Regions from separate parts of the Lelliottia sp. GFLA7 genome, predicted to be linked through region 1. Evidence: predicted binding sites of a transcription regulator. Region 1 holds the regulator's gene; each other region holds the start of a gene.

Evidence for each region. Region 1 encodes sigma-54, which starts transcription at its own class of promoters, with help from an activator protein. Its sites were predicted from a motif close to GTTGGCACANNTTTCGCTNT; they were not measured.
Region 2: hycA (formate hydrogenlyase regulator HycA) is a predicted target of sigma-54. The motif match lies at 6,110-6,129, and genes of this name have one in related genera.
Region 3: norV (anaerobic nitric oxide reductase flavorubredoxin) is a predicted target of sigma-54. The motif match lies at 1,762-1,781, and genes of this name have one in related genera.

What each region holds. Positions count from the first base shown of each region.
Region 1 covers NZ_JBWLAQ010000005.1:82,920-93,455, reverse strand. The annotation lists gene murA (UDP-N-acetylglucosamine 1-carboxyvinyltransferase) at 1-439, opposite strand, end outside; gene ibaG (BolA family iron metabolism protein IbaG) at 491-745, opposite strand; gene mlaB (lipid asymmetry maintenance protein MlaB) at 871-1,164, opposite strand; gene mlaC (phospholipid-binding protein MlaC) at 1,164-1,799, opposite strand; gene mlaD (outer membrane lipid asymmetry maintenance protein MlaD) at 1,803-2,366, opposite strand; gene mlaE (lipid asymmetry maintenance ABC transporter permease subunit MlaE) at 2,371-3,153, opposite strand; gene mlaF (phospholipid ABC transporter ATP-binding protein MlaF) at 3,161-3,973, opposite strand; gene AC07RN_RS15370 (calcium/sodium antiporter) at 4,201-5,178, shown strand; gene kdsD (arabinose-5-phosphate isomerase KdsD) at 5,191-6,177, shown strand; gene kdsC (3-deoxy-manno-octulosonate-8-phosphatase KdsC) at 6,192-6,758, shown strand; gene lptC (LPS export ABC transporter periplasmic protein LptC) at 6,755-7,330, shown strand; gene lptA (lipopolysaccharide ABC transporter substrate-binding protein LptA) at 7,299-7,853, shown strand; gene lptB (LPS export ABC transporter ATP-binding protein) at 7,860-8,585, shown strand; gene rpoN (RNA polymerase factor sigma-54) at 8,633-10,066, shown strand; gene hpf (ribosome hibernation promoting factor) at 10,089-10,376, shown strand; gene ptsN (PTS IIA-like nitrogen regulatory protein PtsN) at 10,459-10,536, shown strand, end outside.
Region 2 covers NZ_JBWLAQ010000004.1:39,006-49,541, reverse strand. The annotation lists gene eitA (siderophore ABC transporter substrate-binding protein EitA) at 1-11, opposite strand, end outside; gene flhA (formate hydrogenlyase transcriptional activator FlhA) at 211-2,283, opposite strand; gene hypE (hydrogenase expression/formation protein HypE) at 2,341-3,351, opposite strand; gene hypD (hydrogenase formation protein HypD) at 3,348-4,469, opposite strand; gene AC07RN_RS13265 (HypC/HybG/HupF family hydrogenase formation chaperone) at 4,472-4,744, opposite strand; gene hypB (hydrogenase nickel incorporation protein HypB) at 4,735-5,598, opposite strand; gene hypA (hydrogenase maturation nickel metallochaperone HypA) at 5,602-5,952, opposite strand; gene hycA (formate hydrogenlyase regulator HycA) at 6,162-6,617, shown strand; gene AC07RN_RS13245 (4Fe-4S dicluster domain-containing protein) at 6,688-7,296, shown strand; gene hycC (formate hydrogenlyase subunit 3) at 7,293-9,119, shown strand; gene AC07RN_RS13235 (respiratory chain complex I subunit 1 family protein) at 9,121-10,044, shown strand; gene AC07RN_RS13230 (hydrogenase large subunit) at 10,062-10,536, shown strand, end outside.
Region 3 covers NZ_JBWLAQ010000004.1:15,940-26,475, reverse strand. The annotation lists gene norW (NADH:flavorubredoxin reductase NorW) at 1-270, opposite strand, end outside; gene norV (anaerobic nitric oxide reductase flavorubredoxin) at 267-1,715, opposite strand; gene norR (nitric oxide reductase transcriptional regulator NorR) at 1,903-3,417, shown strand; gene gutQ (arabinose-5-phosphate isomerase GutQ) at 3,414-4,379, opposite strand; gene mltB (lytic murein transglycosylase B) at 4,583-5,683, shown strand; gene AC07RN_RS13150 (metal ABC transporter ATP-binding protein) at 5,995-6,648, shown strand; gene AC07RN_RS13145 (metal ABC transporter permease) at 6,645-7,508, shown strand; gene AC07RN_RS13140 (metal ABC transporter substrate-binding protein) at 7,511-8,389, shown strand; gene pncC (nicotinamide-nucleotide amidase) at 8,519-9,016, shown strand; gene recA (recombinase RecA) at 9,109-10,167, shown strand; gene recX (recombination regulator RecX) at 10,235-10,536, shown strand, end outside.

The sequences.
Region 1 (10,536 bases):
CGGAGGCTTTAACGTAGCCTTCTTCGAGCTTGATATCTGCACCCAGCTTTTCAAGACCGAAGATATGTAAATCAACTGGACGCGCGCCAATCGCACAGCCGCCCGGCAGAGAAACCTGACCCTGGCCAAAACGCGCCACCAGCGGGCCAAGCGCCCAGATAGACGCACGCATGGTTTTCACCAGATCGTACGGGGCAGAAAAGTTATTCACCTTGCTGGCATCAATCCAAACCGAACCATTACGTTCCACTTTTGTGCCCAACTGGGTGAGCAGCTTCATCGTGGTGTCGATGTCTTTCAGCTTCGGTACGTTCTGAATTTCTACCGGCTCTTCCGCAAGCAGTGCGGCAAACAGAATCGGCAGCGCGGCGTTTTTCGCGCCGGAAATTGTGACTTCGCCCTGGAGACGCGTAGGCCCCTGTACACGAAATTTATCCATGATTGTGCTCTCTTATGAATTCAACCGTGCTGCGGGCAAACCACCCTCAGCTCAAAAACCGTTTAGTTTGCGATCGCGTTCCCACTCTTGCGGGGTATAAGCTTTGATCGACAGGGCGTGGATGCGGTTATCCGCAATGTATTCCATCAGCGGCGCGTAGACAGCCTGCTGTTTCTTCACACGGCTCATGCCGTCGAATATCTCACCCACAGTAATAACCTGAAAGTGACTGCCATCGCCGGTGACGTGGACTTCCTGAAGGGAGAGTGCGTTCATCAGCACCGACTGGATTTCATGATTTTCCATGGGTTCTAAATCATCTTTAGTGAAAACAAGCCCAACATCTTAGAGCAAAGTGACGCAGTCTTAAACAAGCAAAAAGCCCCGACCGTGAAACAGTCGAGGCTTTAAGAAGTAACGCACTGAAAAAATTAGCGAGGTAATACGTCTTCGGGCAAATTATAAAGTTTTGCCAGGGTGAGAACGTTTTCGCTGACACCCGCCAGTTTCACCGCTGCACCCTGTTTTTTGCCTTCAGCCACGAGATGCACTAACAGTGCAACGCCCGCGGTGTCCACACGCGTTACGCTATGCAAATCAATCAGCGTGACGCCTTGCATAGCGAATTCACGCGAATCCCATAACGGAATCAGCAGGTCCTGATCAAGCTCGCCTGACAAGAATAATGTGTCACTTTCACGCGTCCAGCTTAATGGCTGCGTCATTACTTTCTCTCGTCCAACGAAATTTTCTGGCTGGAGATAGATTTCAACTGTTCGGTAAGACCATCGATGCCTTTGGTGCGCAGCAAATCGCTCCACTCGTTTTGCTTAGTCGTAATCATGCTCACGCCTTCAGCAATCATGTCGTAAGCCTGCCAGTTTCCAGTTTGCGTATTTTTACGCCACTGGAAGTCCAGGCGCACCGGGGGACGGCCGTTTGGATCGATGATGGTAACGCGAATAGGCACAATGGTCGCATCGCCCAGCGGTTGCTCTGGAGCAATCTGATAGGTCTGGCCATGATACATCGCCAGCGCCTGACCATAAGCCTGCTTCAGGTATTCACGGAATGCCGCAAAGTAAGCATCACGCTGCGCAGGCGTGGCATCTTTGTAATAACGGCCCAGAACTAACGCACCCGCATATTTCACCTGCACGTAGGGCAACAGCTCTTGATCAACCACATCACGGAGATAATCCGGATTGGAACGAATTTTTGATTGCTCATTTTTGAGGCGGTCAAACGTCTTCTTCGCCGCTTCGTCCATCTGTTTATAAGGATTGGCCTGATCCGCTGCATAGGCGGCACTCAGTGGGGCAATCACCAGCATGGCAACCATCAATAGTCGTTTAATCATCAATTACTTCTCCTGAGATGAATGGGTTGCGCCAGGGGTCGGAGCAACATCAGTTTGGCCTTCGCTCTTTGCAGAGGCATCGTCAGTGGTTTTGGCGTCCCCTTTGTTGCTGTAAAGGAACTGACCAATCATGTCTTCGAGCACCATCGCAGATTTGGTATCCTGGATTACGCCGCCATCTTTAAGGATAGACGTTCCCAGTTCTGGGTCTTCAAAGCCGACGTTTAACGCCAGATATTGTTCACCCAACAGACCGGAAGTACGGATGGAGAGCGAGCTGGTGTCCGGAATGTGGTTGTAGCGCTCTTCGATCTCCATTTCTACCCGCGGCAGATAGGTTTTTTCATCGAGAGTAATGTCCGCTACTCGGCCAATCACAACGCCGCCGATACGAACCGGTGAACGCGCCTTCAGGCCCCCGATATTATCGAATGTCGCATAGAGACGATAAGTGGGTTCAGTCCGAATTGAGGTGATGTCCGCCGCGCGGAGGCAAATAAACAGTGCAGCCAACAGCGCCAGCACAAGAAACACACCTACCCAAATTTCACTTTTTCTTGTTTGCATGAACTCAATTCCCAAACATCAGTGCGGTGAGCACAAAATCCAGACCCAGTACGGCCAGCGACGAATGAACTACAGTGCGCGTTGTCGCGCGACTAATCCCTTCAGAGGTCGGTATCGCATCGTAACCATTGAACAACGCAATCCAGGTAACCGTGAACGCAAAGACCACGCTTTTAATCAGGCAGTTCACGAGATCCATACGCAGATCAACCGCATCCTGCATCGCGGACCAGAAGAAGCCCGCGTCAATGCCTTTCCACTGCACGCCCACCAGCGAACCGCCCCAAATTCCGACGGCCACAAACAGAATAGTCAGCAGAGGTAGCGAGATCACACCCGCCCAAAAACGCGGAGAGATAACACGACGCAGAGGATCAACCGCCATCATTTCCATGCTGGAAAGCTGTTCCGTTGCGCGCATCAAACCAATTTCTGCAGTTAACGCAGAACCCGCGCGTCCGGCAAAAAGCAGCGCCGCAACAACCGGTCCAAGTTCGCGCAACAGAGAAAGAGCCACCAGCATACCGAGGCTGGTTTCAGCGCTGTACGTCGTTAGAACAAGGTAGCCTTGCAGCCCAAGAACCATACCGATAAACAAACCGGACACGATAATAATGAGCATCGACAGTACGCCGACATTATAGAGCTGGCGTACCAGCAATGGCGCATGCTTGCGAAATTCCGGCTTGCCTACCAGCGCATTGAACAACATCAACCCGGCACGCCCGAACGTCCTGATGGTTTTTATGCCACGGTGTCCCAGAGCGGCCAACGCATTTAACAGCATCAGTGGCTTAACTCCCTATTCCCAATAAATCTTGATGATAATCACACGCGGGATAGCGGAACGGCACAGGGCCATCCGCAATACCGTCCAGGAACTGTCGAACCCGTGGATCGCAGTTATTCTGCAATTCTTGAGCCCCCCCGTGCGCCACAATTTTTTTATCCGCCACAATGTAAGCGTAATCCGCAATGCTCAGCACTTCGGGGACATCATGAGAGACCACAACGCAGGTGACGCCGAGTGCACTGTTAAGTTCTGAAATCAGCTTAACCAGCACGCCCATGGTAATAGGGTCCTGGCCGACGAAAGGTTCGTCGAACATGATCAAATCGGGTTCCAGCGCGATAGCACGCGCCAGCGCCGCACGCCGCGCCATTCCGCCAGACAGCTCAGAAGGCATCAGCTTGGCAGCGCCACGCAGCCCCACCGCTTCAAGCTTCATCATGACCGTCGTTTTCAGTAGTTCAGGGGACAAATGCGTATGTTCACGCAGCGGATACGCCACGTTATCAAAGACGTTCATATCGGTGAATAACGCACCCGACTGAAACAACATACTCATGCGCTTACGCACGGTGTAGAGGCGCGTTCGCGACATCTCAGGCACATTTTCGCCGTCAAAAAGAATTTCGCCGCTGTCTGGCGGGATCTGTCCACCGATCAGACGCAGCAGCGTTGTTTTGCCGATGCCGGATGGTCCCATGATCGCAGTGATCTTGCCACGCGGCACCGTCAATGTAATGTCTTCGAAGATCAATCGGTTGCCGCGGGAGAAGCTGACGTCACGGACATCGACTAAATTCGCCATTGTTTGGCTCATTTAAAATTCCTTTCTTTCCCTTTGAGGTTAAGCATGGCGCTTAATTCAGCCTTAAACCCGACATTTTTGCAGAATATTGCCTGTACAGGTTAGCGAAAGCTGGCATTTGTTTTACTTTTCCGACGCATAAAGTCAAAATTAGAGAATCGTTACGTCTACAGACTGCATGCGGCGCCAGAGATTCATTCTCAGTGGACCGGCGAGTATACCTGAATAAAGGATTTTTGATGCTTTTAGCAACGGCACTGTTAATAATCGGTTTACTGTTAGTGGTCTACAGTGCTGACCGCCTGGTTTTTGCAGCATCCATCCTGTGTCGGCTTTTTGGCATACCGCCCCTTATCATCGGGATGACCGTGGTGAGTGTCGGAACATCGCTTCCAGAAATTATCGTCTCTGCTTCAGCGTCTCTTCATGGTCAGGTTGACCTCGCGATTGGGACGGCAATTGGCTCTAACATCGTCAATATATTATTGATCCTCGGCCTCGCCGCGCTGATGCATCCATTTCGCGTGCATTCTGATGTTCTGCGCCGCGAATTGCCGCTAATGTTAATTGTCAGCCTGCTGGCAGGTTACGTGCTTTATGACGGGCAACTCACGCTGGATGACGGCATCCTGCTCATTGCGCTGGCGGTCATCTGGCTGCTGTATATCGTTAAAATTGCGCGTCTGGCGGAAAAGCAGGGAAATGACAGCCTGACGCGTGAGCAAGTTGCGGAACTGCCTCGCGAAGGCACCCTGCCCGTCGCCCTGCTGTGGCTGGGCATCGCGCTGATTATCATGCCAATGGCCACGCGTATGGTCGTTGACAATGCCACCGTACTGGCCAATTTCTACGCCATCAGTGAGCTCACTATCGGCCTGACTGTGATTGCGATTGGCACCAGTTTGCCAGAACTGGCTACCGCCGTTGCCGGCGCACGTAAAGGCGAAGGTGATATGGCGATTGGCAATATCATTGGCTCCAATATCTTTAACATCGCTATCGTGATGGGTTTACCGGCGCTGATTGCGCCAGGGGCATTTAATCCGCTGGCCTTCTCGCGCGATTACGGGGTGATGCTCATTGTCAGTATCATTTTCGCCCTGCTGTGCTGGCGACGTAAACAACAAATTGGCAAAGGCGCGGGTGCTTTGCTGACGGGTGGTTTTATCGTATGGATGGCGATGCTGTACTGGCTGTCGCCTCTTCTCTCTGGGTAAACGGAACGCATTATGTCGCAAATAGAATTGCAACCGGGTTTTGACTTTCAAAAAGCAGGCAAAGAAGTTCTGGAGATTGAACGTGAAGGTCTGGCGCAGTTAGATCAATACATTAATCAGGATTTCAGCCTTGCGTGCGAGAAAATATTCTCCTGCGCGGGCAAAGTCGTGGTGATGGGCATGGGCAAATCGGGTCATATTGGGCGCAAAATGGCCGCGACGTTCGCCAGTACCGGAACATCCTCATTCTTCGTTCATCCCGGTGAAGCCGCTCATGGCGATCTCGGAATGGTGACGCCGCAGGACATCGTTATCGCCCTGTCGAATTCGGGTGAGTCCAACGAGATTCTGGCGCTGATTCCCGTGCTGAAACGACTCCACGTCCCGCTCATTTGCATGACCAGCCGACCAGAAAGCACGATGGCGCGCGCGGCCGATGTTCATTTATGCGTGAAAGTGCCGAAAGAAGCTTGCCCACTCGGCCTTGCGCCGACCTCCAGCACGACCGCTGCGCTGGTGATGGGAGATGCCCTCGCCGTTGCGCTTCTTGAAGCACGAGGCTTCACGCCAGAAGATTTCGCGCTCTCTCATCCTGGCGGTGCGCTGGGACGTAAGCTACTGCTGCGGGTAAATGATATTATGCATACGGGCGCAGAGATCCCTCGCGTCAGTAAAGATGCCCCGCTGCGCGACGCCTTGCTGGAAATTACGCGTAAAAATCTCGGCATGACGGTGATTTGCGACGACCAGATGAATATCGAAGGGATCTTCACTGATGGCGATTTACGCCGTGTGTTTGATATGGGCGTTGATGTCCGCACGCTGGGTATCGCCGACGTAATGACGCCAGGCGGCATCAGAGTCCGTCCCGCCACGCTGGCAGTCGAAGTTTTGAACCTAATGCAGTCCCGTCATATTACCGCCGTCATGGTTGCCGATGGCGACCAACTGCTGGGTGTGGTACATATGCATGATCTTCTGCGCGCAGGCGTAGTGTAATGAAGGATAAGACAATGAGTAATGCGGGTGCATCCCTTGCAACCTGTTATGGTCCGGTAAGCACGCAAATGATGACGCAGGCGGAAAAGATTCGTCTGCTGATTCTGGATGTAGATGGCGTTCTTTCCGATGGCTTGATTTTTATGGGCAATAACGGCGAAGAGCTGAAAGCATTTAACGTGCGCGACGGTTACGGCATTCGTTGTGCGCTCACATCCGGGATAGAAGTTGCCATTATCACCGGGCGTAAGGCTAAACTGGTAGAAGATCGCTGTGAGACATTGGGCATCACCCATCTGTATCAGGGCCAGTCTGACAAAATGGTCGCTTTCAGAGATTTACTGGCGAAACTGGCCATCGCACCTGAGAATGTGGCCTATGTCGGGGACGACCTGATTGACTGGCCGGTGATGGCTGAAGTGGGGTTAAGTATCGCCGTCGCCGATGCACATCCTCTGCTGATCCCGCGCGCGGACTATGTCACCCGGATCAACGGGGGGCGCGGTGCCGTTCGCGAGGTGTGCGATTTGTTATTGCTGGCACAGGGCAAGCTTGATGAGGCCAAAGGGCAATCGATATGAGTAAAACCAGACGTTGGGTTATCATTCTGCTTTCACTGGCCGTGTTGATATTGATTGGCGTGAATCTCGCTGACAATGACGATGCGCCAGCAGAAGTGGTCGCCACTAACGATCCGACCTATAAGAGCGATCACAGCGACACGGTGGTTTACAGCCCGGAAGGCGCGCTGAACTATCGCTTAATTGCCCAGCACGTTGAGTATTTTTCCGATGAAGGTATCTCGTGGTTTACTCAGCCGGTCATGACCACGTTTGACACCAATAAGGTGCCGACCTGGTCGATCAAATCTGACAGAGCAAAATTGACAAATGACCGTATGCTTTATCTGTACGGTCACGTAGAAGTGAACGCCCTGACCGCTGACTCTCAACTACGCAAAATTACGACAGATAATGCGCAGATCAACCTGGTGACTCAGGATGTGACGTCGCAAGATCTGGTGACGTTATACGGCACTACATTTAATTCCAGCGGTTTGAGAATGCGCGGGAACTTACGCAGCAAAAACGCCGAGCTGATTGAAAAGGTTAGAACCTCATATGAAATTCAAAATAAACAAACTCAGCCTTAATTTTGTTATCGCCAGCGCGCTGCTGGCCGCCAGTCTCCCTGCCCTTGCGGTGACAGGAGATACTGAGCAACCTATTCATATCGAGTCTGACACTCAGTCACTTGATATGCAGGGGAACGTTGTGACCTTCACGGGCAACGTCGTGATGACGCAGGGCACCATCAAAATCAATGCCGATAAAGTGGTTGTCACCCGTCCTGGCGGTGAACAAGGCAAAGAAATTATTGATGGCTACGGCAATCCGGCAACGTTCTATCAAATGCAGGATAACGGTAAGCCGGTTAAAGGCCACGCCTCGCACATGCACTATGAGCTGGCGAAGGACCTTGTCATCCTGACCGGCAATGCTTATCTAGAGCAGTTGGACAGCAACATCACCGGCGATAAGATCACTTATCTGGTGAAAGAGCAGAAAATGCAGGCATCCAGCGAGAAAGGTAAGCGCGTGACAACCGTACTGGTTCCGTCTCAGCTGCAGGACAAAGGGAAAACCCAGGCTCCCGCACAGAAAAAGAGTAACTAATTCGTTATGGCAACATTAACTGCAAAAAACCTCGCCAAAGCCTATAAAGGCCGCCGCGTCGTGGAAGATGTCAGTCTGACCGTTAACTCCGGCGAAATTGTTGGCCTGTTGGGTCCTAACGGTGCAGGTAAAACCACCACCTTTTACATGGTGGTTGGCATTGTTCCGCGCGATGCGGGCAACATCATCATTGATGATGAAGACATTAGCCTGCTGCCGCTGCACGCTCGCGCGCGTCGCGGGATTGGCTATCTGCCGCAGGAGGCGTCTATTTTCCGCCGTCTAAGCGTGTTCGACAATCTGATGGCCGTCCTGCAAATCCGTGACGATTTGACCGCTGAGCAGCGTCAGGATCGCGCCAACGAATTGATGGAAGAGTTCCATATCGAACACCTGCGCGACAGCCTCGGCCAGGCACTTTCGGGGGGTGAACGCCGCCGAGTAGAAATTGCTCGTGCCCTGGCAGCCAATCCGAAATTTATCCTTCTGGATGAACCATTTGCAGGCGTCGACCCCATCTCCGTTATCGACATTAAACGCATTATCGAACATCTGCGCGACAGCGGTCTCGGTGTGCTGATTACCGACCACAACGTGCGTGAAACGCTGGCCGTTTGTGAGCGCGCGTATATCGTCAGCCAGGGTCATTTAATTGCTCACGGCACGCCACTCGAAATCCTCGAAGATGAACATGTTAAGCGCGTGTACCTTGGGGAAGACTTCAGACTCTGATAGGGTAGAGGTTAAGTTACGCAGGACCGGAGAAAAACGCCCTGAACATGAAGCAAGGTTTGCAATTAAGGCTCAGCCAACAGTTGGCGATGACGCCACAGTTACAACAGGCGATCCGTCTGTTGCAACTGTCAACGTTAGAACTTCAGCAGGAACTGCAGCAAGCGCTGGACAGTAATCCACTGCTGGAGCAAACCGATCTTCATGAAGAGGTAGATACCCAGGAAAAGCAGGATACCGAAACGCTCGATACGGCAGATGCCCTTGAGCAAAAAGAGATGCCTGACGAGTTACCGCTAGATGCCAGCTGGGATGAAATTTACACCGCTGGAACCCCTTCCGGAACGCGCGCTGATTATCAGGATGATGAGTTACCGGTTTATCAGGGTGAGACCACGCAGTCGCTACAGGATTACCTGATGTGGCAGGTGGAGTTGACCCCTTTCACCGAAACCGATCGCGCGATTGCCACTTCCATTGTCGATGCCGTGGATGACACCGGGTATTTAACGGTGACCCTGGACGAAATTCTGGAAAGCATGGGTGATAGCGAAATCGAACTCGACGAGATCGAAGCCGTTCTCAAGCGCATTCAACGCTTTGACCCTGTCGGCGTCGCAGCAAAGGATCTGCGCGACTGTTTGCTGATCCAGCTTTCTCAGTTTGCAAAAGAGACGCCAAGACTCGACGAAGCGCGACTGATTATCAGCGAACATTTGGATTTGCTGGCGAATCATGATTTCCGCAGCCTGATGCGCGTGACGCGACTCAAAGAAGATGTACTGAAGGAAGCGGTGAATCTGATCCAGTCGCTCGATCCCCGGCCGGGGCAATCGATCCAAACCGGCGAACCCGAATATGTGATTCCTGACGTTCTGGTCCGAAAGCACAACGGTCTCTGGACCGTAGAACTCAATTCCGACAGCATTCCCCGCCTGCAAATCAACCAGCAATATGCTTCCATGTGCACCAGTGCGCGGAACGACTCCGACAATCAATATATTCGTAGCAATCTTCAGGAAGCGCGATGGCTGATCAAAAGCCTCGAAAGCCGAAATGATACGCTGCTACGCGTGAGTCGCTGCATTGTGGAACAGCAGCAAGGCTTTTTTGAGCAGGGCGAAGAATTTATGAAACCGATGGTTTTGGCAGATATTGCTCAAGCCGTTGAGATGCACGAATCGACCATTTCGCGTGTGACCACGCAGAAGTATCTGCACAGCCCGCGTGGTATTTTTGAGCTTAAGTATTTCTTCTCCAGTCATGTGAATACCGAAGGCGGCGGCGAAGCCTCGTCGACGGCAATTCGTGCTCTGGTTAAGAAGTTGATCGCCGCGGAAAACCCCGCGAAGCCACTGAGTGACAGTAAGTTAACCACCATGCTGTCCGATCAGGGTATCATGGTGGCACGTCGTACTGTTGCGAAGTATCGAGAGTCTTTATCCATTCCGCCGTCTAACCAGCGTAAACAACTGGTTTGACACAACCGATAAGGAAGACACTATGCAGCTCAACATCACAGGACACAATGTCGAAATCACTGAGGCTTTACGCGACTTTTTGAATACAAAATTCGCCAAGCTGGAGCAGTATTTCGAGAGGATCAATCAGGTCTACATTGTGTTGAAAGTGGAGAAAGTGACTCATATCTCGGACGCAACCCTGCACATAAACGGGGGCGAAATCCATGCCAGTGCGGAAGGGCAAGACATGTACGCGGCTATCGACGGCTTGATTGACAAACTTGCGCGACAGCTTAATAAACATAAAGATAAACTGAAACAACACTAATTGTCCGAGCAGTTAACGGGTGCAGGGCGGCCTGTTGTGATACACAACAGGCCATTTGTACAGTTAGCGCTTAGGTGAAATTATGATGAACAACGATTCCGGTCTTCAATTAAGTCATGTCCTTAACCAGGAATGTACCCGCAGTGGCGTTCACTGCCAG
Region 2 (10,536 bases), on a different contig from region 1:
ACCTTTTTCATAAAACGCTATCCTTCATCAATTGATTGTTTATTAGCAGGGCAGGGGATTTTAATGATAATGAAACTCATTTTAACGGGTGGGATTTATACAATTTAAAATATATCGTGTCAATCACTGATAATAACGTGTTGTTATTAATTAGGAATTATGATGGCTGGAGAAATGAATGCCGTGCATAACACGGCATTGAGAAGGGAATCAGAGCAACATATCTTTTTCGATGCCCAAACGTTTCATTCGCGAGAGCAATGTTGTGCGCTTCAAACCGAGACGTTGTGCGGCGCCTTTTGGCCCGGCGACGACGCCGTTGGTCTCTCTTAAAATACGGACAATCAGCTGATACTCGTCCTCACCGTCCTGCGCCATTTCCCGTGTGGGCAACGGCGGCTCTGAGATCATGACTTCCGGGATCGATAGCTGTAGCACGTTGCCACGCGTCAACAGAACGGCACGTTCAATCACATTTTCCAGTTCACGAACGTTGCCCGGCCACTCCATCGCGGAAAGGGTGCGCAGCGTTTCCGCCGGAATACTGTCGATATTGCGTCCCATCCGACGAGCAATTTTAGCGGTAAAGGCTTTCACCAGCAGCGGGATATCGTCCGGGCGTTCGCGTAGCGGTGGTAAGCAAATTGGGAACACGTTCAGACGGTAATAAAGGTCGTTACGAAATTCGCGGTCGGCGACCATTTTTTTCAGATCGCGATTGGTCGCGGCAATCAGCCGGACATTGGTTTGAATGAGTTTGTTACTTCCCAGACGTTCAAACTCTTGCTCTTGTAACACTCGCAGCAGTTTTGGCTGCAATTCCAGCGGCATATCACCCACTTCATCCAGGAATAGCGAGCTTTTATCCGCCAGTTCAAAGCGGCCAATGCGCTGGGTGCTGGCGCCGGTAAACGCACCGCGTTCATGACCGAACAAATCGCTTTCGAGTAAGCCCGCGGGCATCGCCGCGCAGTTCATCTTCACCATCCGGCGGCTGTTGCGGTTGCTAAGATTATGAATCGCGCGGGCGATCAGCTCTTTACCGGTGCCCGTTTCCCCGAGGATTAACACCGTGCTGTCGCTTTGCGCCACCATCTCAACTTGCTTCAGAACGCTGTACATGGCATCACTGCGGCCAATGATTTCACCGAATTCACTGTCGACATTATTAAGCTGCTCGGTCAGCGCCAGGTTTTCGTCCACCAGCCGCTCTTTCAGGCGATGAATTTCCTGGTACGCCAGCGCGTTGTCGAGTGCAATGGCAATGCGCTCCGCGATTTGGCGCAGCAGCTTAAGGTTGGTCGTGGTAAAGGCTTGTTCTTCGCACTGCGCCAGTTTTAACACGCCGAGCATGGTATTGCCGGACATCAGCGGCAGCAGGCACAGCGTCTGAATCTGGTTCCCCCAACACTGGAAAAGCATCCGCTCGTAAGGTGCCAGCTCGTCCCGTTCACTCAGATTCAGCAGCAGCATCTCTTTGCTTTTAAATACCCGCTCGGAAAGCGTTCCCGCCTCATCCACTTCGCTTTGTTCGTGCGCAGGATGGGTTTCATCGAGATAGTGAGTTGAGTGGATGGTCAGCTTGCCCTTGCGATGGCCGCGCAACACGATACTTATCGCGTCGATTTTAAAATAGTGGTGGATCTCTTTGGCGACTTCACTCACCAGCTCGTCCATGTCCAGTCTGGACAATACCGCATTGGTGATGGCGACGAGAATGCGGAAGTTATCGCGCTCGCGGCTTAACAGATCGTAATCGACGTTATCGGTGACGCGGCTGTGGATCTGCTCGGCCACTACGCTGACAATCTGCGTGAACGTATGCAGGCGCTCATATTCCGCCTCGCTCCACGGTTGATCGGTGTTGCGGATAAATTCGCAGCCACCAAAAATCCGCCCTTCTACGGTGAGCGGCAGCAGGCAATAATGGCCAAAAGGCGAATACAAATTGCTCTTTGCAAGCAGCGGCCAGGCCTGCTGGAATTCGTCGAAGTTGCAGTGCAGGGCGTCCGGGCGTGACAAAATACGGCGCACCGGACCATTCGCCAGCATGGTTTCGTCTTCATATTCGACGGACTTACCGTTGTCGCGCGTCGCAAAGTAGCTGGCACGACGGCTTGCGCTGTGCCACAGCACGATAGCGGCACTGTCTGCCAGCGCAGACTGCCGCACCAGACGCGTCAGGGCTTCGCTGAGCGAACCCAGATCGGGCTGCTGTAACAGTGTGCGCGTAATATCGAACAGCCCTTGCTGTCCAAGATCGCTCATCGGTGTATACGACATATTGCTTCCAAAGAAACGGGCAAAAAAATAAGAGTGCTGACCACGTTTAGCGCGGTTCTAGCAAATTCGGGGTAACGGTTCCGCGTGCGGTAAATCCAGCGTGCGTTTAATGCCGTAAAGCCCGGTCAGGCGCACCCCTTTGCGCTCAACCACTTCACCAATCACGGCAGCATCTTGACCAAGTGGATGCGCGCGCAGCTGCGTCAGTACGGCTTCTGCTGCAGAACGCTCGACGCCGATTAACAGTTTGCCTTCGTTGGCAAAGTTTAGCGGATCAAGGCCAAGAAGTTCGCACAGGCCACGCACGGCAGTTTTGACCGGCAGATGTTGCTCTATCAGCTCAATGCCGCAGCCGCTGCTGGCAGCAAATTCGTGGGCAACCGCATTCACTCCCCCGCGCGTCGCGTCGCGCAGGGCTTTGATACCCGGAATGTGACGGAGCGTCTGGATAAGTGGCGTCAACACGGCGCAGTCGCTGCGCAATTCACCGTCCAGACCCAGACCTTCTCGCAGGTTTAAAATCGTTGCGCCATGACAGCCCAACGTGCCGCTCACGATCAGCACATCGCCGACCGCCAACCGTTGTGCGCCCCAGTGAACGTCCGCGGGGATGGCGCCCAGTCCGGCAGTATTAATAAACAGTTTATCCGCCGCGCCGCGCTGCACGACTTTGGTGTCACCGGTGACGATAGCGATACCCGCTTCGCGTGCGGTGCTTGCCATGCTTTGGACGACGGTTTTTAGCGTGTCCATCGCCAGCCCTTCTTCGAGGATAAAGCCGCACGAAAGATAGCGGGGGATTGCGCCGCTGACGGCCACGTCATTCGCCGTACCGCATACCGCGAGCTTGCCGATATCGCCGCCCGGAAAGAACAGCGGATCAATCACGTAGCTGTCGGTCGAGAACGCCAGCCTGTCGCCCTGCGTGGTCAGTGTCGACAGGGCAATGCGCGCCTGATCTTCCTGCTCCGCCAGCCACGGATTGGCAAACGCTTCCAGAAACAGTTGGCTGATGAGCTGCTGCATCGCCTGGCCACCGCTGCCGTGCGCCATTTCAACCGTGTTCATGCTTCACACTCCTGATTGCGATACTGATACCATGCGGCGCAGGCGCCTTCGGAAGAGACCATCAGCGCGCCAAATGCGGTTTGCGGATTGCAGGTGTTGCCAAATAACGGGCACTGATGCGGTTTGCATTTACCGGTCAGGACCGCTCCGCAGCGGGCTCGCGGGTCATCACAAACCTGCTGTGGCTGCGGGCGAAAATGCGCTTCGGCGTCGAACGCGCGATACGCGGGGGTTAAATGCACGCCAGATTCAGCAATCAGTCCCAGACCGCGCCATTCGCTGTCACCTTCTACGGCAAAAACCTCGGCGATGGCGTTTTGCGCCAGCGGATTTCCCGCATCTGGCACGACGCGGCGATACTGATTTTCGACCACGCTCAGGGCTGCTATTTTCTGCTCAACCAGCATGTTGACGCCTTGCAGTAGATCAAGTGGTTCGAAACCAGCGACCACTAATGGCCGATGATAGTCCGCTGCAATAAAACCGTAAGCCTCTGTACCAATCACCATACTGACGTGACCGGGTGCTAAAAAAGCATCAATTCCGTTATCGGGTTCTTCCAGCAGGCTACGCAGCGTGGGGATCAGCGTGATGTGCTGGCAAAAAAAGAAGAAGTTATCGAGACCTTTTGCTTTTGCCTGTTGCAGGGTAATGGCTGTGGCGGGCATGGTGGTTTCAAACCCCAGGCCGAAAAACACCACTTTGCGCGTTGGATTTTCAGCCGCGAGCTTCAGAGCATCCACGGGTGAATAGACGATTCGCACATCCGCACCGCGCGCTCTGGCCTGTAACAGTGAGCCTTTTTTGCCCGGCACGCGCATCGCATCGCCAAAGGTGCAAAAAATCACCTCAGGCTGGCTGGCGATTTCGATGCAATTATCGATACGGCCCATCGGCAGCACGCACACCGGACAGCCCGGACCGTGGATAAACTCGATGTTTTCCGGCAGCAGCTGGTCAAGGCCAAATTTGAAGATGGCATGCGTGTGCCCGCCGCACACTTCCATAATCCGCAGCGGACGCTGTGCGGTGTAATCGAGTAATGTTGCCCGGGTTTTAAGGTGGGCGATAAGCCGCATCACCTGTTCCGGCGCGCGATATTCATCAACGTAGCGCATCGCTATCGCTCCTCGCCGTACAGCAGCGCGCCGACGTCCGGCTCGACTTCAAACATATTTTGCAGCGCCGCCAGGGTATCGCGGGCTTCGTCCTCGTCGATCAGGCTCATCGCAAAGCCCACGTGAACCAGCACCCACTGACCAAGACGCGATGCGCCGGTTTCGTCCACGCACCCGACCAGGGTGAGATCGACGTCGCGCAGCACGCCGCAGACTTCTACTTTTGCCTGGTTTCCATCGATGGAATGAATTTGTCCCGGAACGCCTATGCACATCGTTCGTTCTCCAGCCACGCGAGCCAGCTTTCCATGCCGTCTCCGCTTGTAGCGGACACTAGCAGGATCTGAATATCCGGGTTCACTTCGCGCGCGTACGCCAGGCATTTATCGACATCGAAATTCAGATACGGCAGCAGGTCGATTTTATTGAGCAGCATCAGCGAGGCAGCGGCAAACATATGCGGATATTTCAGCGGCTTGTCTTCCCCTTCGGTGACGGACAGCACTGCAACTTTGTGACGCTCGCCCAGATCAAAGCTCGCCGGACACACCAGATTGCCGACGTTTTCAATAAACAGAATGCCGTTATCGGCCAGCGGCAGACGCGGCGCAGCGTCGGCAATCATTTGCGCATCCAGATGACAGCCCTTACCGGTATTGACCTGAATAGCCGGGGTGCCGGTTTCGCGGATGCGTGCGGCGTCATTCACGGTTTGCTGATCGCCTTCGATAACCGCGCACGAGACGCTGCCGTTCAGGTGCTTGAGCGTTTCGGTTAGCAGAGTGGTTTTGCCTGAGCCGGGGCTAGAAACCAGGTTCAGCACCAGCTGTTGACGAGCGGCAAAGCGCGCGCGATTACGTGCAGCCAGCTGATTGTTTTTGTCCAGCACGTTGATTTCGACTTCCAACATTTTGCGCTGGCTCATGCCTGGCGAATGCGTCCCCGCTTCGCCGTGGCCGTAATGCAGATCGCCCGCATCCGACTGCTTCGGTGTGAACCGAATGCCGGTTAACGCCGCCGTGACGCGCGGTGCAGGGGAGAAAGGGGCGGAGCGAAACGCGGAGTGCGGGCGATGCTCATCGCCCTCGATATACAGGTTGCCTTCGGCGCAACCGCAGGTACTACACATGATTTACTCCTGGTCTATTTCGAGGCGCTGGATCTGCAAACCGTCGTCCGCCACGATGCGCAGCCCGACGTTCTGGCACTGCGGACAGAGGCGCACTTTAGAGGAGAGCAGCGTGACGTATTGCTGGCAGTGTTCACACCAGCATTCGGCCTGCTGTTCTTCTATATACAGCTGACAGCCTTCTGCCAGCGTGTCGCGGCACACCAGCTCAAAGCAAAAGGTGAGGGCGCTGGTTTCGACGCAGGAAAACGCCCCCACTTTCAGCCACACACCTGTCACGCGTTTCGCGTTGTGCGCTTTTGCCTGCTGTTCGATTAACTCCAGCGCTCGCTGGCAGAGGGTGATTTCGTGCATGACGCCTCCTCAATGATTTGCCCCATTAATGCAATAACGATGCCAGCTTAATTTTGATTAGGGTGTGACGATGACGCTGCTGACGAAATGACACGTCGACAGGCTGTCATTGACAGTTTGGATTGGATTAAATTCTATAAATTTCAACATGATAAAAATTGGCACAAAATCTGCTTAACAGCCGTATCTCCATTAACCGGATACCTGAGATGACTATTTGGGAAATTAGCGAAAAGGCGGATTACATCGCGCAACGCCATCAATCACTGCAGGAACAATGGCAGCATTACTGTAATTCGCTGGTTCAGGGGATCACCCTGTCAAAAGCGCGTCTGCATCACGCCATGAGCTGTGCGGCACAAGAGGATTTGTGCTTTGTCCTGTTCGGCCACTTCATGATTTACGTCACCCTGGCGGACACGTTTAACAGCCACACCATTCAGTACTTCGTCGAGACTAAAGAGGGCGAAAGAGAGCTGATTGCGCAGGCGCAGTTGATGGCCGACGGCATGGTTGACGGTCACGTTAGCAACCGCGATCGCCAGCAGGTGCTTGAACACTATCTGGAAAAAATCGCACCTGTTTACAACAACCTCTATTCCGCGGTTGAGCACGATTTACCGGTGGATTTAAAAGCGCTGGTGAGCGAGCCGCGCACCGTCTGATGTTTACGTGTCGAGACGTGTCGATATGACACTTTTTCGTCAAAAATGACTATGTCCTGAGGACTCCCCGGTGAACCGTTTTGTAATAGCTGACTCGACGGTCTGCATTGGCTGTCATACCTGTGAAGCGGCGTGTTCAGAAACGCACCGCCTGCACGGGTTGCAGTCGATGCCACGTTTGAAAGTCATGCGCAATGAGAAAGAGTCTGCGCCGCAGCTCTGCCATCATTGTGAGGACGCCCCCTGCGCGGGTGTCTGTCCTGTCAACGCCATCACCCGCGTTGAGGGTGCTGTGCAGCTCAATGAAAGCCTGTGCGTGAGCTGCAAACTGTGCGGCATCGCCTGTCCATTTGGTGCCATTGAATTTTCCGGCAGCCGTCCGCTGCACATTCCTGCCAATGCTAATTCGCCAAAAGCGCCCCCTGCGCCACCGGCTCCGGCGCGCGTCAGTACGCTGCTGGATTGGGTGCCTGGCGTGCGTGCCGTGGCGGTGAAATGCGATTTGTGCAGCTTTGACGAGCAAGGCCCAGCCTGTGTTCGCACCTGTCCGACAAAGGCGCTGATTCTGGTGAATATTCGTGATATTGCGCGCAGCAGCAAACGCAAACGTGAGCTGACCGTGAATACCGATTTCGGCGATCTGTCGCTGTTTCAGACGCAAAATGAGGGGGCGAAATGAACGCTGTCGATTTAGTTATCAGCGCTGTAGCGTGCCTGACGGTGACGGCGGTTCTGTCACTTCTCCTCTCGTTTTATAAACCGCTGAGCGGCTGGGTTGCCGGGCTTGGCGGCGCAGTGGGCAGCGTGATGACGTTCGCTGCGGGTGTTGTCGTGTTGACGCGCGGGCTGAGTGCCGCGGCGGTGATTCCTGTTATCCATCACAGCATTGCCCTTACGCCGCTCAACGCCATCTGGCTGGTGACCTTTGGTTTGTGCGGGCTGTTTATCAGCCTGTTTAACATCGACTGGCATCGTCATTCGCAGACCAAACCGAACGGGCTGTTGGTCAATTTGCTGCTGGCGACCGCCATTTGTGCCGTAGTCGCCAGCAATCTCGCGGCGCTGGTGGTGATGTCCGAAATCATGGCGTTATGCGGGGTGTTTCTCACCGGATGCACGCAGTCTGGCAAGCTGTGGTTTGCGCTGGGACGCCTGGGAACGCTGCTGCTGGCGCTGGCGTGCTGGTTAACGTGGCAACGCTACGCCACGCTGGATCTGGTGTTGATCAATGAACGCACGCAGTTGTTGCCATTAGGTGCCGACATCTGGCTGCTGGGGATGGCTGGCTTCGGTTTACTGGCGGGGATTATTCCGCTGCACGGCTGGGCTCCCCAGGCACATGCGAACGCTTCTGCTCCTGCCGCGACGCTGTTTTCAACCGTGGTGATGAAAGTCGGTCTGTTCGGCATGTTGACGCTGACGCTGGTGGGTGGACAACCGCCACTGTGGTGGGGCGTGGTGCTGTTGCTGGTCGGGATGCTCACCGCTTTCGTGGGCGGACTGTATGCCCTGATGGAGCACAATATCCAGCGTTTGCTGGCGTACCACACGCTCGAAAACATCGGCATCATTTTGCTGGGCTTTGGCGCAGGCGTGACCGGGCTTGCATTGAACCAACCGACCTTGATTGCGGCCGGATTTATCGGCGGGCTCTACCACCTCATCAACCACAGCCTGTTTAAAAGCACTCTGTTTCTGGGCGCGGGCAGCGTCTGGTTCCGCACCGGGCATCGCGACATCGAAAAGCTCGGCGGGATCGGCAAAAAAATGCCGCTTATCTCGCTTGCCATGCTGGTCGGGCTGATGGCGATGGCCGCACTGCCGCCGCTGAACGGCTTTGCGGGCGAATGGGTTATCTACCAGTCGTTCTTTGCGCTCGGCCAGAGCGACGTGTTTATTGCACGCCTTCTTGGCCCGCTATTGGCGGTGGGTTTAGCCATTACCGGGGCGCTGGCGGTGATGTGTATGGCGAAAGTGTATGGGGTGACGTTCCTGGGCGCGCCACGTACCCGTGAAGCCAGACAGGCCTTTAGCGCACCTTTCCTGATGACGACGAGCGTGGTTCTGCTGGCGATGTGCTGTATCGCTGGCGGCGTTGCAGCGCCGTGGCTGCTGCCGCTGTTGGGAACGGCTGTTCCGCTGCCGCTGACGACAGCGCACACCACCGTTTCTCAACCGATGATTGCGCTGCTGCTGATTGCCGCGCCACTGCTGCCGTTCGTGCTGATGCTGTTCTTCAAACGCGATCGCCTGCCTGCCCGTTCGCGCGGCGCGGCATGGGCCTGCGGGTATGAACACGAAGAATCCATGGTGATCACCGCCCACGGCTTTGCGATGCCGGTAAAAGAAAACTTTTCTGCCGTGCTGAAACTGCGCGAAAAGCTCAATCCGGTGGGCTGGGTTCCTGGCTGGCAGAGCACTGCCGCACCCGGCTTATTCCGTCGCCTCGCCGTGATCGAACTGGCGGTGCTGGTGGTGATTGTGATTTCACGAGGAGCCTGACATGAGTTTGTTACTGGCATTACTTCAGGCGCTGGTGTTGTTCGCCGTCGCGCCACTGCTCTCTGGCGTGACCCGCGTGGCGCGTGCGCGGATGCATAACCGTCGTGGTCCAGGCGTGCTGCAGGAATATCGTGACCTCTTCAAGCTGATGGGGCGTCAAAGCATTGCGCCCGATGCGGCGGGCTGGGTGTTTCGTCTGACGCCGTTCGTGATGGTCGGCGTGATGCTGACCATTGCCACCGCGCTGCCGGTGGTGACCGTGTGGTCACCGTTGCCTGTTTTGGGCGATCTGATCACCCTGATTTACCTCTTTGCTATCGCGCGCTTTTTCTTTGCCATTGCGGGCCTGGATACCGGCAGTCCGTTTACCGGCATCGGGGCCAGCCGCGAGGCAATGCTGGGCGTATTAGTGGAGCCGATCCTGCTACTGGGATTGTGGGTCGCCGCGCAGGTCGCGGGATCTACCCATATCAGCTTTATCACCGATACCGTCTATCACTGGCCCGTTGCGCGGAGCATCCCGCTGATTCTGGCGCTGTGCGCCTGCGCGTTTGCCACTTTTATCGAGATGGGCAAACTGCCGTTCGACCTCGCGGAAGCGGAGCAAGAGCTGCAGGAAGGCCCGCTCACCGAATACAGCGGCTACGGCTTTGCGGTACTGAAGTGGGGCATCAGCCTCAAACAGCTGGTGGTATTGCAGATGTTTGTCGGGGTCTTTTTCCCGTGGGGCCAAATGATCCACTTTTCCGTTGGCGGTCTGCTGCTGGCCGTGGTGATTGCCGCGCTCAAGCTGATGGCTGGCGTCCTCATTATCGCCCTGTTTGAAAACAGCATGGCGCGACTGCGGTTTGTTGCCACCTCACGCATTACCTGGGCTGGTTTTGGTTTTGCATTTTTAGCATTCGTCTCCTTGCTGGTGGCGTGATTACAGAGAGTCAGAGCATGTCAGAAGAAAAAACAGGTCAAAACTATCTCGCCGCGCTGCATCAGGCTTTCCCCGGCGTAGTGCTGGAAGAGTCCTGGCAGACCAAAGATCAGATAACCGTCACCATCAAGGTGAACTATCTGCCCGAAGTGGTGGAGTTTCTTTATTACCAGCAGGGCGGCTGGCTGTCGGTGCTGTTTGGTAACGATGAGCGTCAGCTGTGCGGCAATTACGCGGTCTACTACGTGATGTCGATGGAGCAGGGTGTGAAGTGCTGGCTCACCGTACGCGTCGAAGTGGATCCGAATAAACCGGAATATCCGTCCGTCACGCCGCGCGTGCCCGCGGCCGTCTGGGGCGAGCGCGAAGTGCGCGACATGTACGGTCTTGTGCCGGTGGGTCTGCCGGATGAGCGCCGTCTGGTATTGCCGGACGACTGGCCGGACGAACTCTATCCGCTGCGTAAAGACAGCATGGATTATCGCCAGCGCC
Region 3 (10,536 bases), on a different contig from region 1:
ACAGTGCGCGGCGGCGTCGATATCGGTTACCCAGGTGTAAGGGAAAAGACGCAGGTTGAACTGTTCGGCAAACTCCCCCGCCGTCTGGCGGGTGAGGTCGTCTGCACGCTGGCTCTGGCTGATGACGTGGCTGAGATCCGGCTTGTTGTACTCGTCCATACTGTCAGCGGCGATGAGCGTCAGCGGCACATTCGCGTCTTGTTTGCGGATATTTTTCACCAGCTGACGGGCGGCAAAACCCGAGCCGATGATCACGATTCCGTGGCTCATTTTGCCTCCGTTGCCAGGACGTCAAAAACGTCTTTACCGAGTGAACATTCCGGGCACAGGAAATTATCCGGTACGTCGCTCCACGGCGTGCCTGGCGCAACGTCCTGAAGCGGCTCGCCCAATGCAGGATCGTAAACCCACTGGCAAACGCTGCACTGCATGCAGGGGCCAAGATCTGCTGTCGCAGCGGCGGCGCAGGCGCAATTTTCCTGCTGTTGTGCCGGTTTGACTGAAGCTTCCGGCAATGGAGCGAGCGCCCACTGACGTGCAATTTCACGGCCATGCTGGCGGCAAATTTCCAGCGCATCGACGTCCGGGCGCCATTTCGCTTTCAGGCTCATCGACATTTCGAAACCGGCATCTTGCAAGCGCGTGGACAGGCGATCAACCGCGCCGCCGCTCCAGCCGTGGGAGCCAAAAGCACTGGCCCGTTTGTTACGAAAACGCAGGCCCGTCATCTCTTCGACCAGACCGGCAATCTTCGGCATCATCACGTTGTTCATGGTCGACGTTCCCACCAGCACGCCTTTGGAGCGGAAAACGTTGGTCAGGATTTCGTTTTTATCGCTGCGCGCCACGTTGAAGATTTTCACCGCCACGTTCGGGTCAACTTCATTAATACCCTGAGCAATGGCGTCTGCCATCATGCGGGTGTTGTTGGACATGGTGTCGTAAAACAGGGTGATGCGGTCTTCCTGATAATCCGCCGCCCATTTCAGATACAGTTCCACAATTTGCGTTGGGTTTTCGCGCCACACCACGCCGTGGGAGGTGGCAATCATATCCACTGGCAAATTGAAGCCGAGAATCTCAGTGATTTTTGGCGTCACCAGACGGCTGAAAGGCGTCAGGATGTTGGCGTAATAGCGCTGGCACTGTTCAAACAGTTCGGTCTGATCCACTTCGTCGTTGAACAGGCGCTCGTCGCAGTAGTGCTGACCAAAAGCGTCATTGCTGAACAACACCGCGTCACCCGTCATGTAAGTCATCATGCTGTCGGGCCAGTGCAGCATCGGGGTTTCAACGAAGATCAGCTGTTTGCCGTTGCCAATATCCAGCGAGTCACCGGTTTTGACCGTGTGGAAGTTCCACTCCGGATGGTGGTGATGGCCGTTGATAGAGTCGATGGCGTTGGTGGTGCAGTAAATCGGGATGTTTGGGATGTAGGACATCAGCTCGGTCAGCGCACCGGCGTGGTCTTCTTCCGCATGATTAATGATGATGTAGTCGATGGCGTCCAGATCGATTTCGCTACGCAGGTTCTGCACGAACTCGCGGCTGAATTTGTGATCGACGGTATCGATCAGGACGTTTTTACCTTCACGAATCAGATAGCTGTTGTAGCTGCTGCCGCGCAGAGTTTTGTATTCGGTACCATGAAAATCACGCACTTCCCAGTCACGTTGGCCGACCCAATGAATGTTATTTTTAACCAGAATAGACATAGCAACCTCAAATTAACACGGTGTTTTTAACTAAGATGATTTGCTTATATCAAGTTGCGTGCCAACTATTTAAGTTATTGATTTTAGTTCTTTTTAAAAATAATAACTCATGATGGGTAGTCAAAGTGACTATCTTGTTTGCTGTCAATATGACAACATATATTGTCAAAATGACAGCGAGGCGAAAATGAGTTTTTCTGTAGAGGTGCTGGCGAGAATCGCCATTGAACTGCAAACCGGTATTGGCCATCAGGATCGCTTTCAGCGGCTGATCTCCACGCTGCGCCACGTGCTGGATTGTGATGCGTCAGCGCTGCTGCGCTACGAAGGACGGCAGTTTATTCCGCTGGCGATCGACGGGCTGGCGCACGACGTGCTGGGGCGTCGTTTTACGCTGGAAGGGCACCCGCGTCTGGAGACGATTGCCCGTGCGGGTGACGTGGTGCGATTCCCGGCGGACAGCGATTTACCCGATCCTTACGATGGATTAATCCCTGGGCAAGAGAGCCTGAAGGTCCACGCCTGTATCGGCTTGCCGCTGTTTGCCGGACAGAATCTGATTGGTGCGTTAACGCTCGATGGCCTTGAGCCGGATCAGTTCGATACGTTTAGCGATGAAGAGCTGCGCCTGATTGCTGCGCTGGCCTCTGGCGCGCTCAATAATGCGCTGCTGATCGAACAACTGGAAAGTCAGAATATTATGCCGGGCAGTCCGGTCGCGTTCGAGCACGTCGCGCATACGGAAATGATCGGCCTGTCGCCAGGGATGATGCAGCTGAAAAAGGAGATCGAAATTGTTGCGGCGTCCGATCTCAACGTGCTGATCGGCGGTGAAACAGGCACCGGAAAAGAGCTGGTGGCGAAATCGATTCATGAAGCTTCGCCGCGAGCGGTCAATCCGCTGGTGTATCTGAACTGCGCCGCGCTGCCCGAAAGCGTGGCGGAAAGTGAGCTATTCGGGCATGTCAAAGGGGCGTTTACCGGCGCAATCAGCAACCGCAGCGGCAAGTTTGAAATGGCCGATAACGGCACTCTGTTCCTTGATGAAATCGGTGAGCTGTCGCTGGCGCTCCAGGCCAAGCTGCTGCGCGTGTTGCAGTACGGTGATATTCAGCGCGTCGGCGACGATCGCAGTTTGCGCGTCGACGTGCGCGTGCTGGCGGCGACCAACCGCGATCTGCGCGAAGAGGTGCTGGCCGGGAATTTTCGTGCCGATCTGTTCCATCGTTTAAGCGTATTTCCGCTGTCAGTCCCGCCGCTGCGCGAGCGTGGCGAAGACGTAGTGCTTCTGGCAGGCTTTTTCTGCGAGCAGTGCCGGTTAAAAATGGGATTATCACGCGTGGTGTTAAGCCCCGGCGCGCGTAGCCATTTGTTAAGTTACGGCTGGCCGGGAAACGTGCGTGAGCTGGAACATGCCATTCATCGTGCAGTGGTCCTGGCACGTGCCGCGCGTTTGGGCGACGACGTGGTGATCCACGCGCGACATTTTGCTTTGCATGATGAGGCAGCGCCTGCCGTGGCGCAGGAACTCCCGGCGATAGCCCATGAAAATCTGCGTGAGGCGACGGAAGCGTTTCAACGCCAGATGATTACCCGTGCGCTTGATCAAAATGGACGTAGCTGGGCGGCTTGCGCGCGAGCGCTTGAGATGGACGTCGCCAACCTGCATCGGCTGGCGAAACGCCTGGGGCTAAAGGGCTAAATAATCCCGGCTTGATAGAAATCTTGCAGGTTGATGGCACCGCAAAGCTTGCCGCTGTCGTCAACGACAGGTGCCGCGGTGATTTTACGTTTCATTAAGATCTCTTTGGCTTCGATGGCGCGGCTTTCGGCGTTTAACGTCAGTCCGCCAGCGGTCATTGCCTCACTGACGATAGCCTCCAGACCGCCGCCACCGACCAGCCAGCGGCGAAGGTCGCCATCGGTGAAGACACCTTTAACCAGACCCGTTTCGTCACAGACCGCGACCAGTCCCAGCCCGGTGCGGCTCAACTCCAGCATTGCGTCCATGACGCTGGTGCTGAGTTTGACCTGAGGAACGGCCTCTTCGGTACGCATCAAATGGTGAACTTTATTGAGCAGACGCGCGCCCAGCGCCCCCGCTGGGTGAGAGCGTGCAAAATCTTCTTCATTAAAACCGCGCGCCTGCATGACGGCCATCGCCAGCGCATCGCCCATCATCAGGGTATTAACGGTGCTGGATGTTGGCGCGAGGTGCATCGGGCAGGCTTCGCGTTCAACGGAAATATCCAGCGTCGCTTTTGCGGCCAGCGCCAGCGGTGAGCGGGACTTTCCGGTCATCGCCAGCAGCGCAACGGATTTTTCCTGCAAACGCGGAATGATCAAATCCAGCTCTTTTGCCGAGCCGGAATAGGAGATAAACAGCATCACGTCACGGCTTTCGATCATCCCCAGATCGCCATGCAGGGCTTCTGCCGGATGGACAAAAAAGGCAGGTGTACCGGTGCTGGCGAGTGTCGCGGCAATTTTCTTACCGATATGCCCGGATTTACCAATGCCTGCGACAATCACTTTGCCTTCACATTGAATAATGGTGTTGGCTGCACGGACAAAATCATCGCCCAGCCTTTCTGGCAGGCGGCTGGCTTCCTGCAGTTCCAGCATTAATGTCTGACGGCCTGTGTTTAGCAGAAAATCACTCATTTTTATCTCCGGTTATAATCCCTTGCGCTTCGTGCCCTGGCAGAACGACAGAAACGTGGCTGCGCCCATGATAGTGCATTCTCCTGGTGGGGATCCTGCCCAATACCGAAAGATTTTGCTTCGCGCCACAGAACTCCTTCCTTGAGGTGTCGCGGATGCTTTACCATACTTGCCACTTATCGAATTCTTTCAATGGATGTCTCATGGTCAAGCGTCGTTACGCAGCGCTCATTCCCGCGCTGATTATGCTTGCTGCCTGTAGCAGCAAACCGAAAACAGAGGAAGTTCAACAGACGGCTGGCGCGCCCTCCGGCGGTTTTCTGCTGGAGCCGCAGCACAATGTCATGCAGATGGGCGGTGATTTCGCCAACAACCCTGCGGCCGAACAGTTCATCGATAAGATGGTGAGCAAGCACGGTTTTAATAGACAGCAACTGCACGAAATTTTGTCCCAGGCCAAACGTCTGGATTACGTGCTGCGCCTGATGGACAGACAAGCGCCAACCGCGCAGGCGCCCACAGGGCCGAACGGTGCGTGGCTGCGCTATCGTAAACAGTTCATCACCCCGGACAACGTGCAAAACGGCGTGGCATTCTGGAATCAATATGAAGATGCGCTGAACCGCGCATGGCAGGTTTACGGCGTTCCGCCTGAAATCATCATCGGCATTATTGGCGTGGAAACCCGCTGGGGCCGCGTGATGGGCAAAACGCGCATTCTTGATGCGCTGGCGACGCTCTCCTTTAACTATCCGCGCCGCGCAGAATATTTCTCATCAGAGCTGGAAACCTTCTTGCTGATGGCGCGCAACGAGCAGGACGATCCGCTGGATCTGAAAGGCTCATTCGCGGGCGCAATGGGTTACGGCCAGTTTATGCCGTCGTCCTATAAAGAATACGCCGTGGACTTTAACGGTGACGGGCATATCAATCTGTGGGATCCGGTGGATGCCATCGGTAGCGTGGCGAATTACTTCAAAGCACACGGCTGGGTGAAAGGCGAGCCGGTCGCCGTGCAGGCCAACGGTCAGGCGCCTGGGCTGGAAAATGGTTTCAAAACCAAATACAGCGTGGCGCAACTGGCGTCAGCCGGGTTAACGCCGATGCAGCCGCTGAATAATAATCAGCAGGTGAGTTTGCTGCGTCTGGATATTGGTACGGGTTATCAATATTGGTACGGGCTGCCGAATTTCTACGTGATTACCCGCTACAACCACAGCACGCACTACGCGATGGCGGTGTGGCAATTGGGTCAGGCGGTTGCGCTGGCGCGTGTGCCTGCGGCGTCTCCGTTTAGTCAGTAAGTTTCCCACCGCTGAATGATTTGCCGGAGCAGGGTTTCATCTCCGGCAAATCATCAGGTCGTTGTTTGATACTTAGCGCCTCATCTTTACTGCTACCGCTAAGAAGTGCAGCGGTAACATTTCGCCACACTCCATCATCATCTTCTGCATTTACATCTGCGCCGCGATTTATTAATGTTATGTTATAACATAAATATCGGTGTCAATATGTCTATTTCACTTCTCTCTCTTTCCGCGCTGGCGCGACTCCTGATGGCGTTCGGGTTGATAGCGATTATCGCTTTGGCGGTGCGCTGGGCGGTGATCCTCCCATGATTGAGCTACAAAATCTGGTGGCCGGATATGACGGCCAGCCGGTCACTCAGGCGCTGAATGGCGTCATTGAGCGCGGCAGTATGACGGCGATTGTCGGCGCGAATGGCTGCGGGAAATCGACGCTGCTGAAAACGCTCGCGGGGTTTATTCCTCCGGTGAGCGGCGCATTTCGCTGGCCGGAAAAACATCCGGTTATCGGCTGGCTGGCGCAGCGCCACTCGCTGGAAGCGCAATTTCCCCTGACCGTTCAGGATGTGGTGAGTATGGGCTGCTGGCCTGGTATCTCTTTATTGTCGGGGTTGCAGCGTAAAACGCGTTTGCGTATCGCCAGCGCGCTCGAGCGGGTGGGGCTGCAGGCGCAGGCTGCATCGACGATTGATGAACTCTCCGGTGGTCAGTTCCAGCGCATGCTCTTTGCCCGAGTGCTGGTGCAGAACGCGCCGCTGGTGATGCTTGATGAGCCTTTCACTGGCGTGGATGAAACCACCTGTAACGTGCTAATGGAATTGATGCTGGATATGTATTTGCAAGGGCAAACCGTCCTGGCGGTGTTGCATGACAGCGAGCGCGTGGCGCGCCATTTCCCCCAGACGCTGCGACTTGATACCAGCACGGCTTGTTGGGCAACCGTGCGCGCGAGGGTGGCATGATCTGGCATCTTTTTTTTCAGCCATTTATTGAATACGGATTTATGCGTCGTGCGTTGGTGGTGTGCCTGGCACTTTCTGTGAGTACCACGATGCTGGGCGTTTTTTTACTTCTCCGCCGTATGAGTCTGATGGGCGACGCCTTGTCGCACGCCATTTTACCCGGTGTCGCAGTGGGGTATTTGCTCAGCGGGATGTCATTGCTGGCGATGAGTGTGGGTGGGTTTATTGCCGGAATTATCGTTGCGCTGATTGCCGGTTTGGTCAGTCGTCGCACGCCGCTAAAAGAGGATGCCAGCTTTGCGGGGCTATACCTTTGCTCGCTGGCGCTGGGCGTCACGCTGGTTTCGCTTCGCGGTTCTAATGTCGATCTCTTGCACCTGCTTTTTGGCTCCATTCTGGCAGTCGATAACGACGCGGCGCTCTTTGTGGCGGGCGTCTGCATATTCACCTTATTGATGCTGGCGATTTTCTATCGCGGGCTGGTCACCGAAGCATTCGATACCGCCTGGTTGCAGGTTAATTCTCGCGTGTTGCCCGGACTGTTACATGGGCTGTTTCTTGCCTTGCTGGTGCTTAACCTCGTCGCCGGATTTCAGGTACTTGGCACGCTGATGGCGGTAGGGCTAATGATGCTGCCCGCCGTTGCTGCACGCTGCTGGATGCGAACATTGCCGGGGCTGTTACTCATGGCGGGCATCAGCGGGATTTTTTGTGCCTGGCTTGGGCTGAGCCTGTCGTGGGCGGTCAGTTTGCCTGCCGGGCCGTCTATCGTATTGACCGCCAGCGCATTGTTTATTTTTTCCGTTTTATTTGGCTCGCGCAGCAATCTGCGTGCGCTTTTTCAACGCAAGGGGAAGTGAAGATGAAACGTACAGGGGTAATGATTGCGCTGTTGCTGGGGTTCATGACGCAGAGCGCGCTGGCTAAGACACTGAATGTGGTGACGAGTTTTTCGATTCTCGGCGACATTACGCAGGAAGTGGGCGGCAAGCATGTGAGTGTGACGACGCTGGTTGGCCCGGATGGCGATCCACATACCTTTGAGCCCTCACCAAAAGACAGTGCGGCGCTGAGTAAGGCAGATGTGGTGGTGGTGAACGGTTTGGGGCTGGAAGGTTGGCTCGACCGGCTGGTCAAAGCGTCAGGGTTTAAAGGGACACTGGTGGTGGCTTCTTCTGGAGTCAAAACCCACACCTTAGAAGAGGAGGGCAAAAGTGTCACCGACCCTCACGCCTGGAATAGTGCGGCTAACGGTGCGTTGTATGCGCAAAATATTCTCGCAGGTCTGATGCAAGCCGATCCGCAAGATAAAGCGGCGCTGGAGGCTTCTGGTCAGGCGTATATCGCTCAGCTAACGCAGCTAGATAGCTGGGCAAAAACGCAGTTTAGTCAGATTCCCCAGCAAAAACGCAAAGTGCTAACCAGCCATGATGCGTTCGGCTATTTTAGCCGTGCTTACGGGGTGAACTTTATTGCTCCGCAGGGGCTTTCTTCCGAGAGCGAGGCGAACGCTGCGCAGGTGGCCGCAATCATCGATCAAATTAAGGCAGACGGCGTGAAGACTTGGTTTATGGAAAACCAGCTCGATCCGCGTCTGGTAAAACAAATTGCCACTGCAACGGGCGCACAGCCAGGCGGAGAGCTTTACCCTGAGGCGCTGTCGGCCAAAGGTGGCGTGGCGGATACCTACGTCAAAGCCTTTCGCCATAACGTCAAAACGATTGCGGATAGCATGAAGTAATTTTTTTTTAAGCCGATGCCATCGCATCGGCTTTTTCTGAAGCCTCCTCGTAAAACCTGAACCTCATCTCCCTATCTCACGAGAAAGTGCTACATTGTGCTGCATGTTTTTCAGGAGCCGAAAGCGATGATGACTGACCATGAATTGATGCAGCTGAGCGAAGTGGTAGGGCTGGCGTTGAAGCAGCGTGGCGCTACGCTGACAACGGCGGAATCCTGTACTGGTGGATGGGTAGCAAAAGTGATTACGGATATCTCGGGCAGCTCCGCGTGGTTCGAACGCGGCTTTGTGACCTACAGCAACGAAGCCAAAGCCCAGATGATTGGGGTGCGTGAACCGACCCTTGAACAACACGGCGCGGTGAGCGAGCCGGTGGTGGTTGAAATGGCAATCGGGGCGCTTAAAGCCGCGCAGGCGGATTTTGCGATTTCTGTCAGCGGTATTGCCGGACCCGATGGCGGTAGCGATGTGAAACCCGTTGGCACCGTCTGGTTTGGTTTCGCTACGGCACAAGGTCAGGGAGTCACCCGCAGGGAGTGCTTCAGCGGCGATCGCGAAAGCGTGCGGCGCCAGGCAACGGAATACGCGTTAAAAACGCTCTGGCAACAATTTCTACAAAACACTTGATACTGTATGACCATACAGTATAATTGCTTCAACAGAACAGTTTTCACCTCCCGGGAATACGTAAGCGGATTTCCGGCATGACAGGAGTAATAATGGCTATCGACGAAAACAAACAGAAAGCGTTGGCGGCAGCGCTGGGCCAGATCGAAAAGCAATTCGGTAAAGGCTCCATCATGCGCCTGGGTGAAGACCGTTCCATGGATGTGGAAACGATCTCCACGGGTTCGCTTTCTCTGGACATCGCACTGGGTGCGGGTGGCCTGCCAATGGGTCGTGTCGTAGAAATCTACGGACCGGAATCGTCGGGTAAAACCACGCTGACCTTACAGGTTATTGCTTCAGCACAACGCGAAGGCAAAACCTGTGCGTTTATCGATGCAGAACACGCGCTGGATCCCGTGTATGCCCGTAAACTCGGCGTAGATATCGACAATCTGCTGTGTTCTCAGCCGGATACCGGTGAGCAGGCGCTGGAAATTTGTGACGCGCTGGCACGCTCTGGTGCGGTTGACGTTATCGTTGTTGACTCCGTTGCGGCACTGACGCCGAAAGCGGAAATCGAAGGCGAAATCGGTGACTCTCACATGGGCCTTGCGGCACGTATGATGAGCCAGGCAATGCGTAAACTGGCCGGTAACCTTAAGCAGTCTAATACGCTGCTGATCTTCATCAACCAGATCCGTATGAAAATTGGTGTGATGTTTGGTAACCCAGAAACCACTACCGGTGGTAACGCACTGAAATTCTATGCCTCCGTTCGTCTGGATATCCGTCGTATCGGCGCAGTGAAAGATGGCGATAACGTGATCGGCAGCGAAACCCGCGTGAAGGTTGTGAAGAATAAAATCGCCGCACCATTCAAGCAGGCTGAATTCCAGATCCTTTATGGTGAAGGTATCAACTTCTTTGGCGAGCTGGTTGACCTCGGCGTGAAAGAGAAGCTGATTGAAAAAGCAGGCGCCTGGTACAGCTACAACGGTGAAAAGATTGGTCAGGGTAAAGCGAATGCTATTTCCTGGTTGAAAGAGAACCCAGCAGCAGCGAAAGAAATTGAGAAGAAAGTGCGCGAACTTCTCCTCAATAACGAAGATTCTAAACCGGACTTCGTTGTTGATGCCGCAGATGCTGAAGAAACCAACCCAGATTTCTAATCATCTGGTGTAAAAACAAGGGCTGCGATTGCGGCCCTTTTTGCATTTGTCATACAGCAGGTTTTATATGAGTGAATCGAAACCGCGTCGTCCTGCACACGCCCGTTTATTAGACCGTGCCTTACGGATTCTGGGCGTACGCGATCACAGTGAACAAGAACTGCGACGCAAACTAGCCGCCCCCGTCATAGGTAAAAATGGCCCGGAAGCGATTGATGCAATCGAGGAAGACTATGATCGCGTGATCGCCTGGTGCTATGAGCACAGCTACCTTGATGACACCCGTTTTGTGACGCGCTTTATCGCCAGCCGGAGCCGTAAAGGTTACGGTCCCGCACGCATCCGTCAGGAACTTAATCAGAAAGGGAT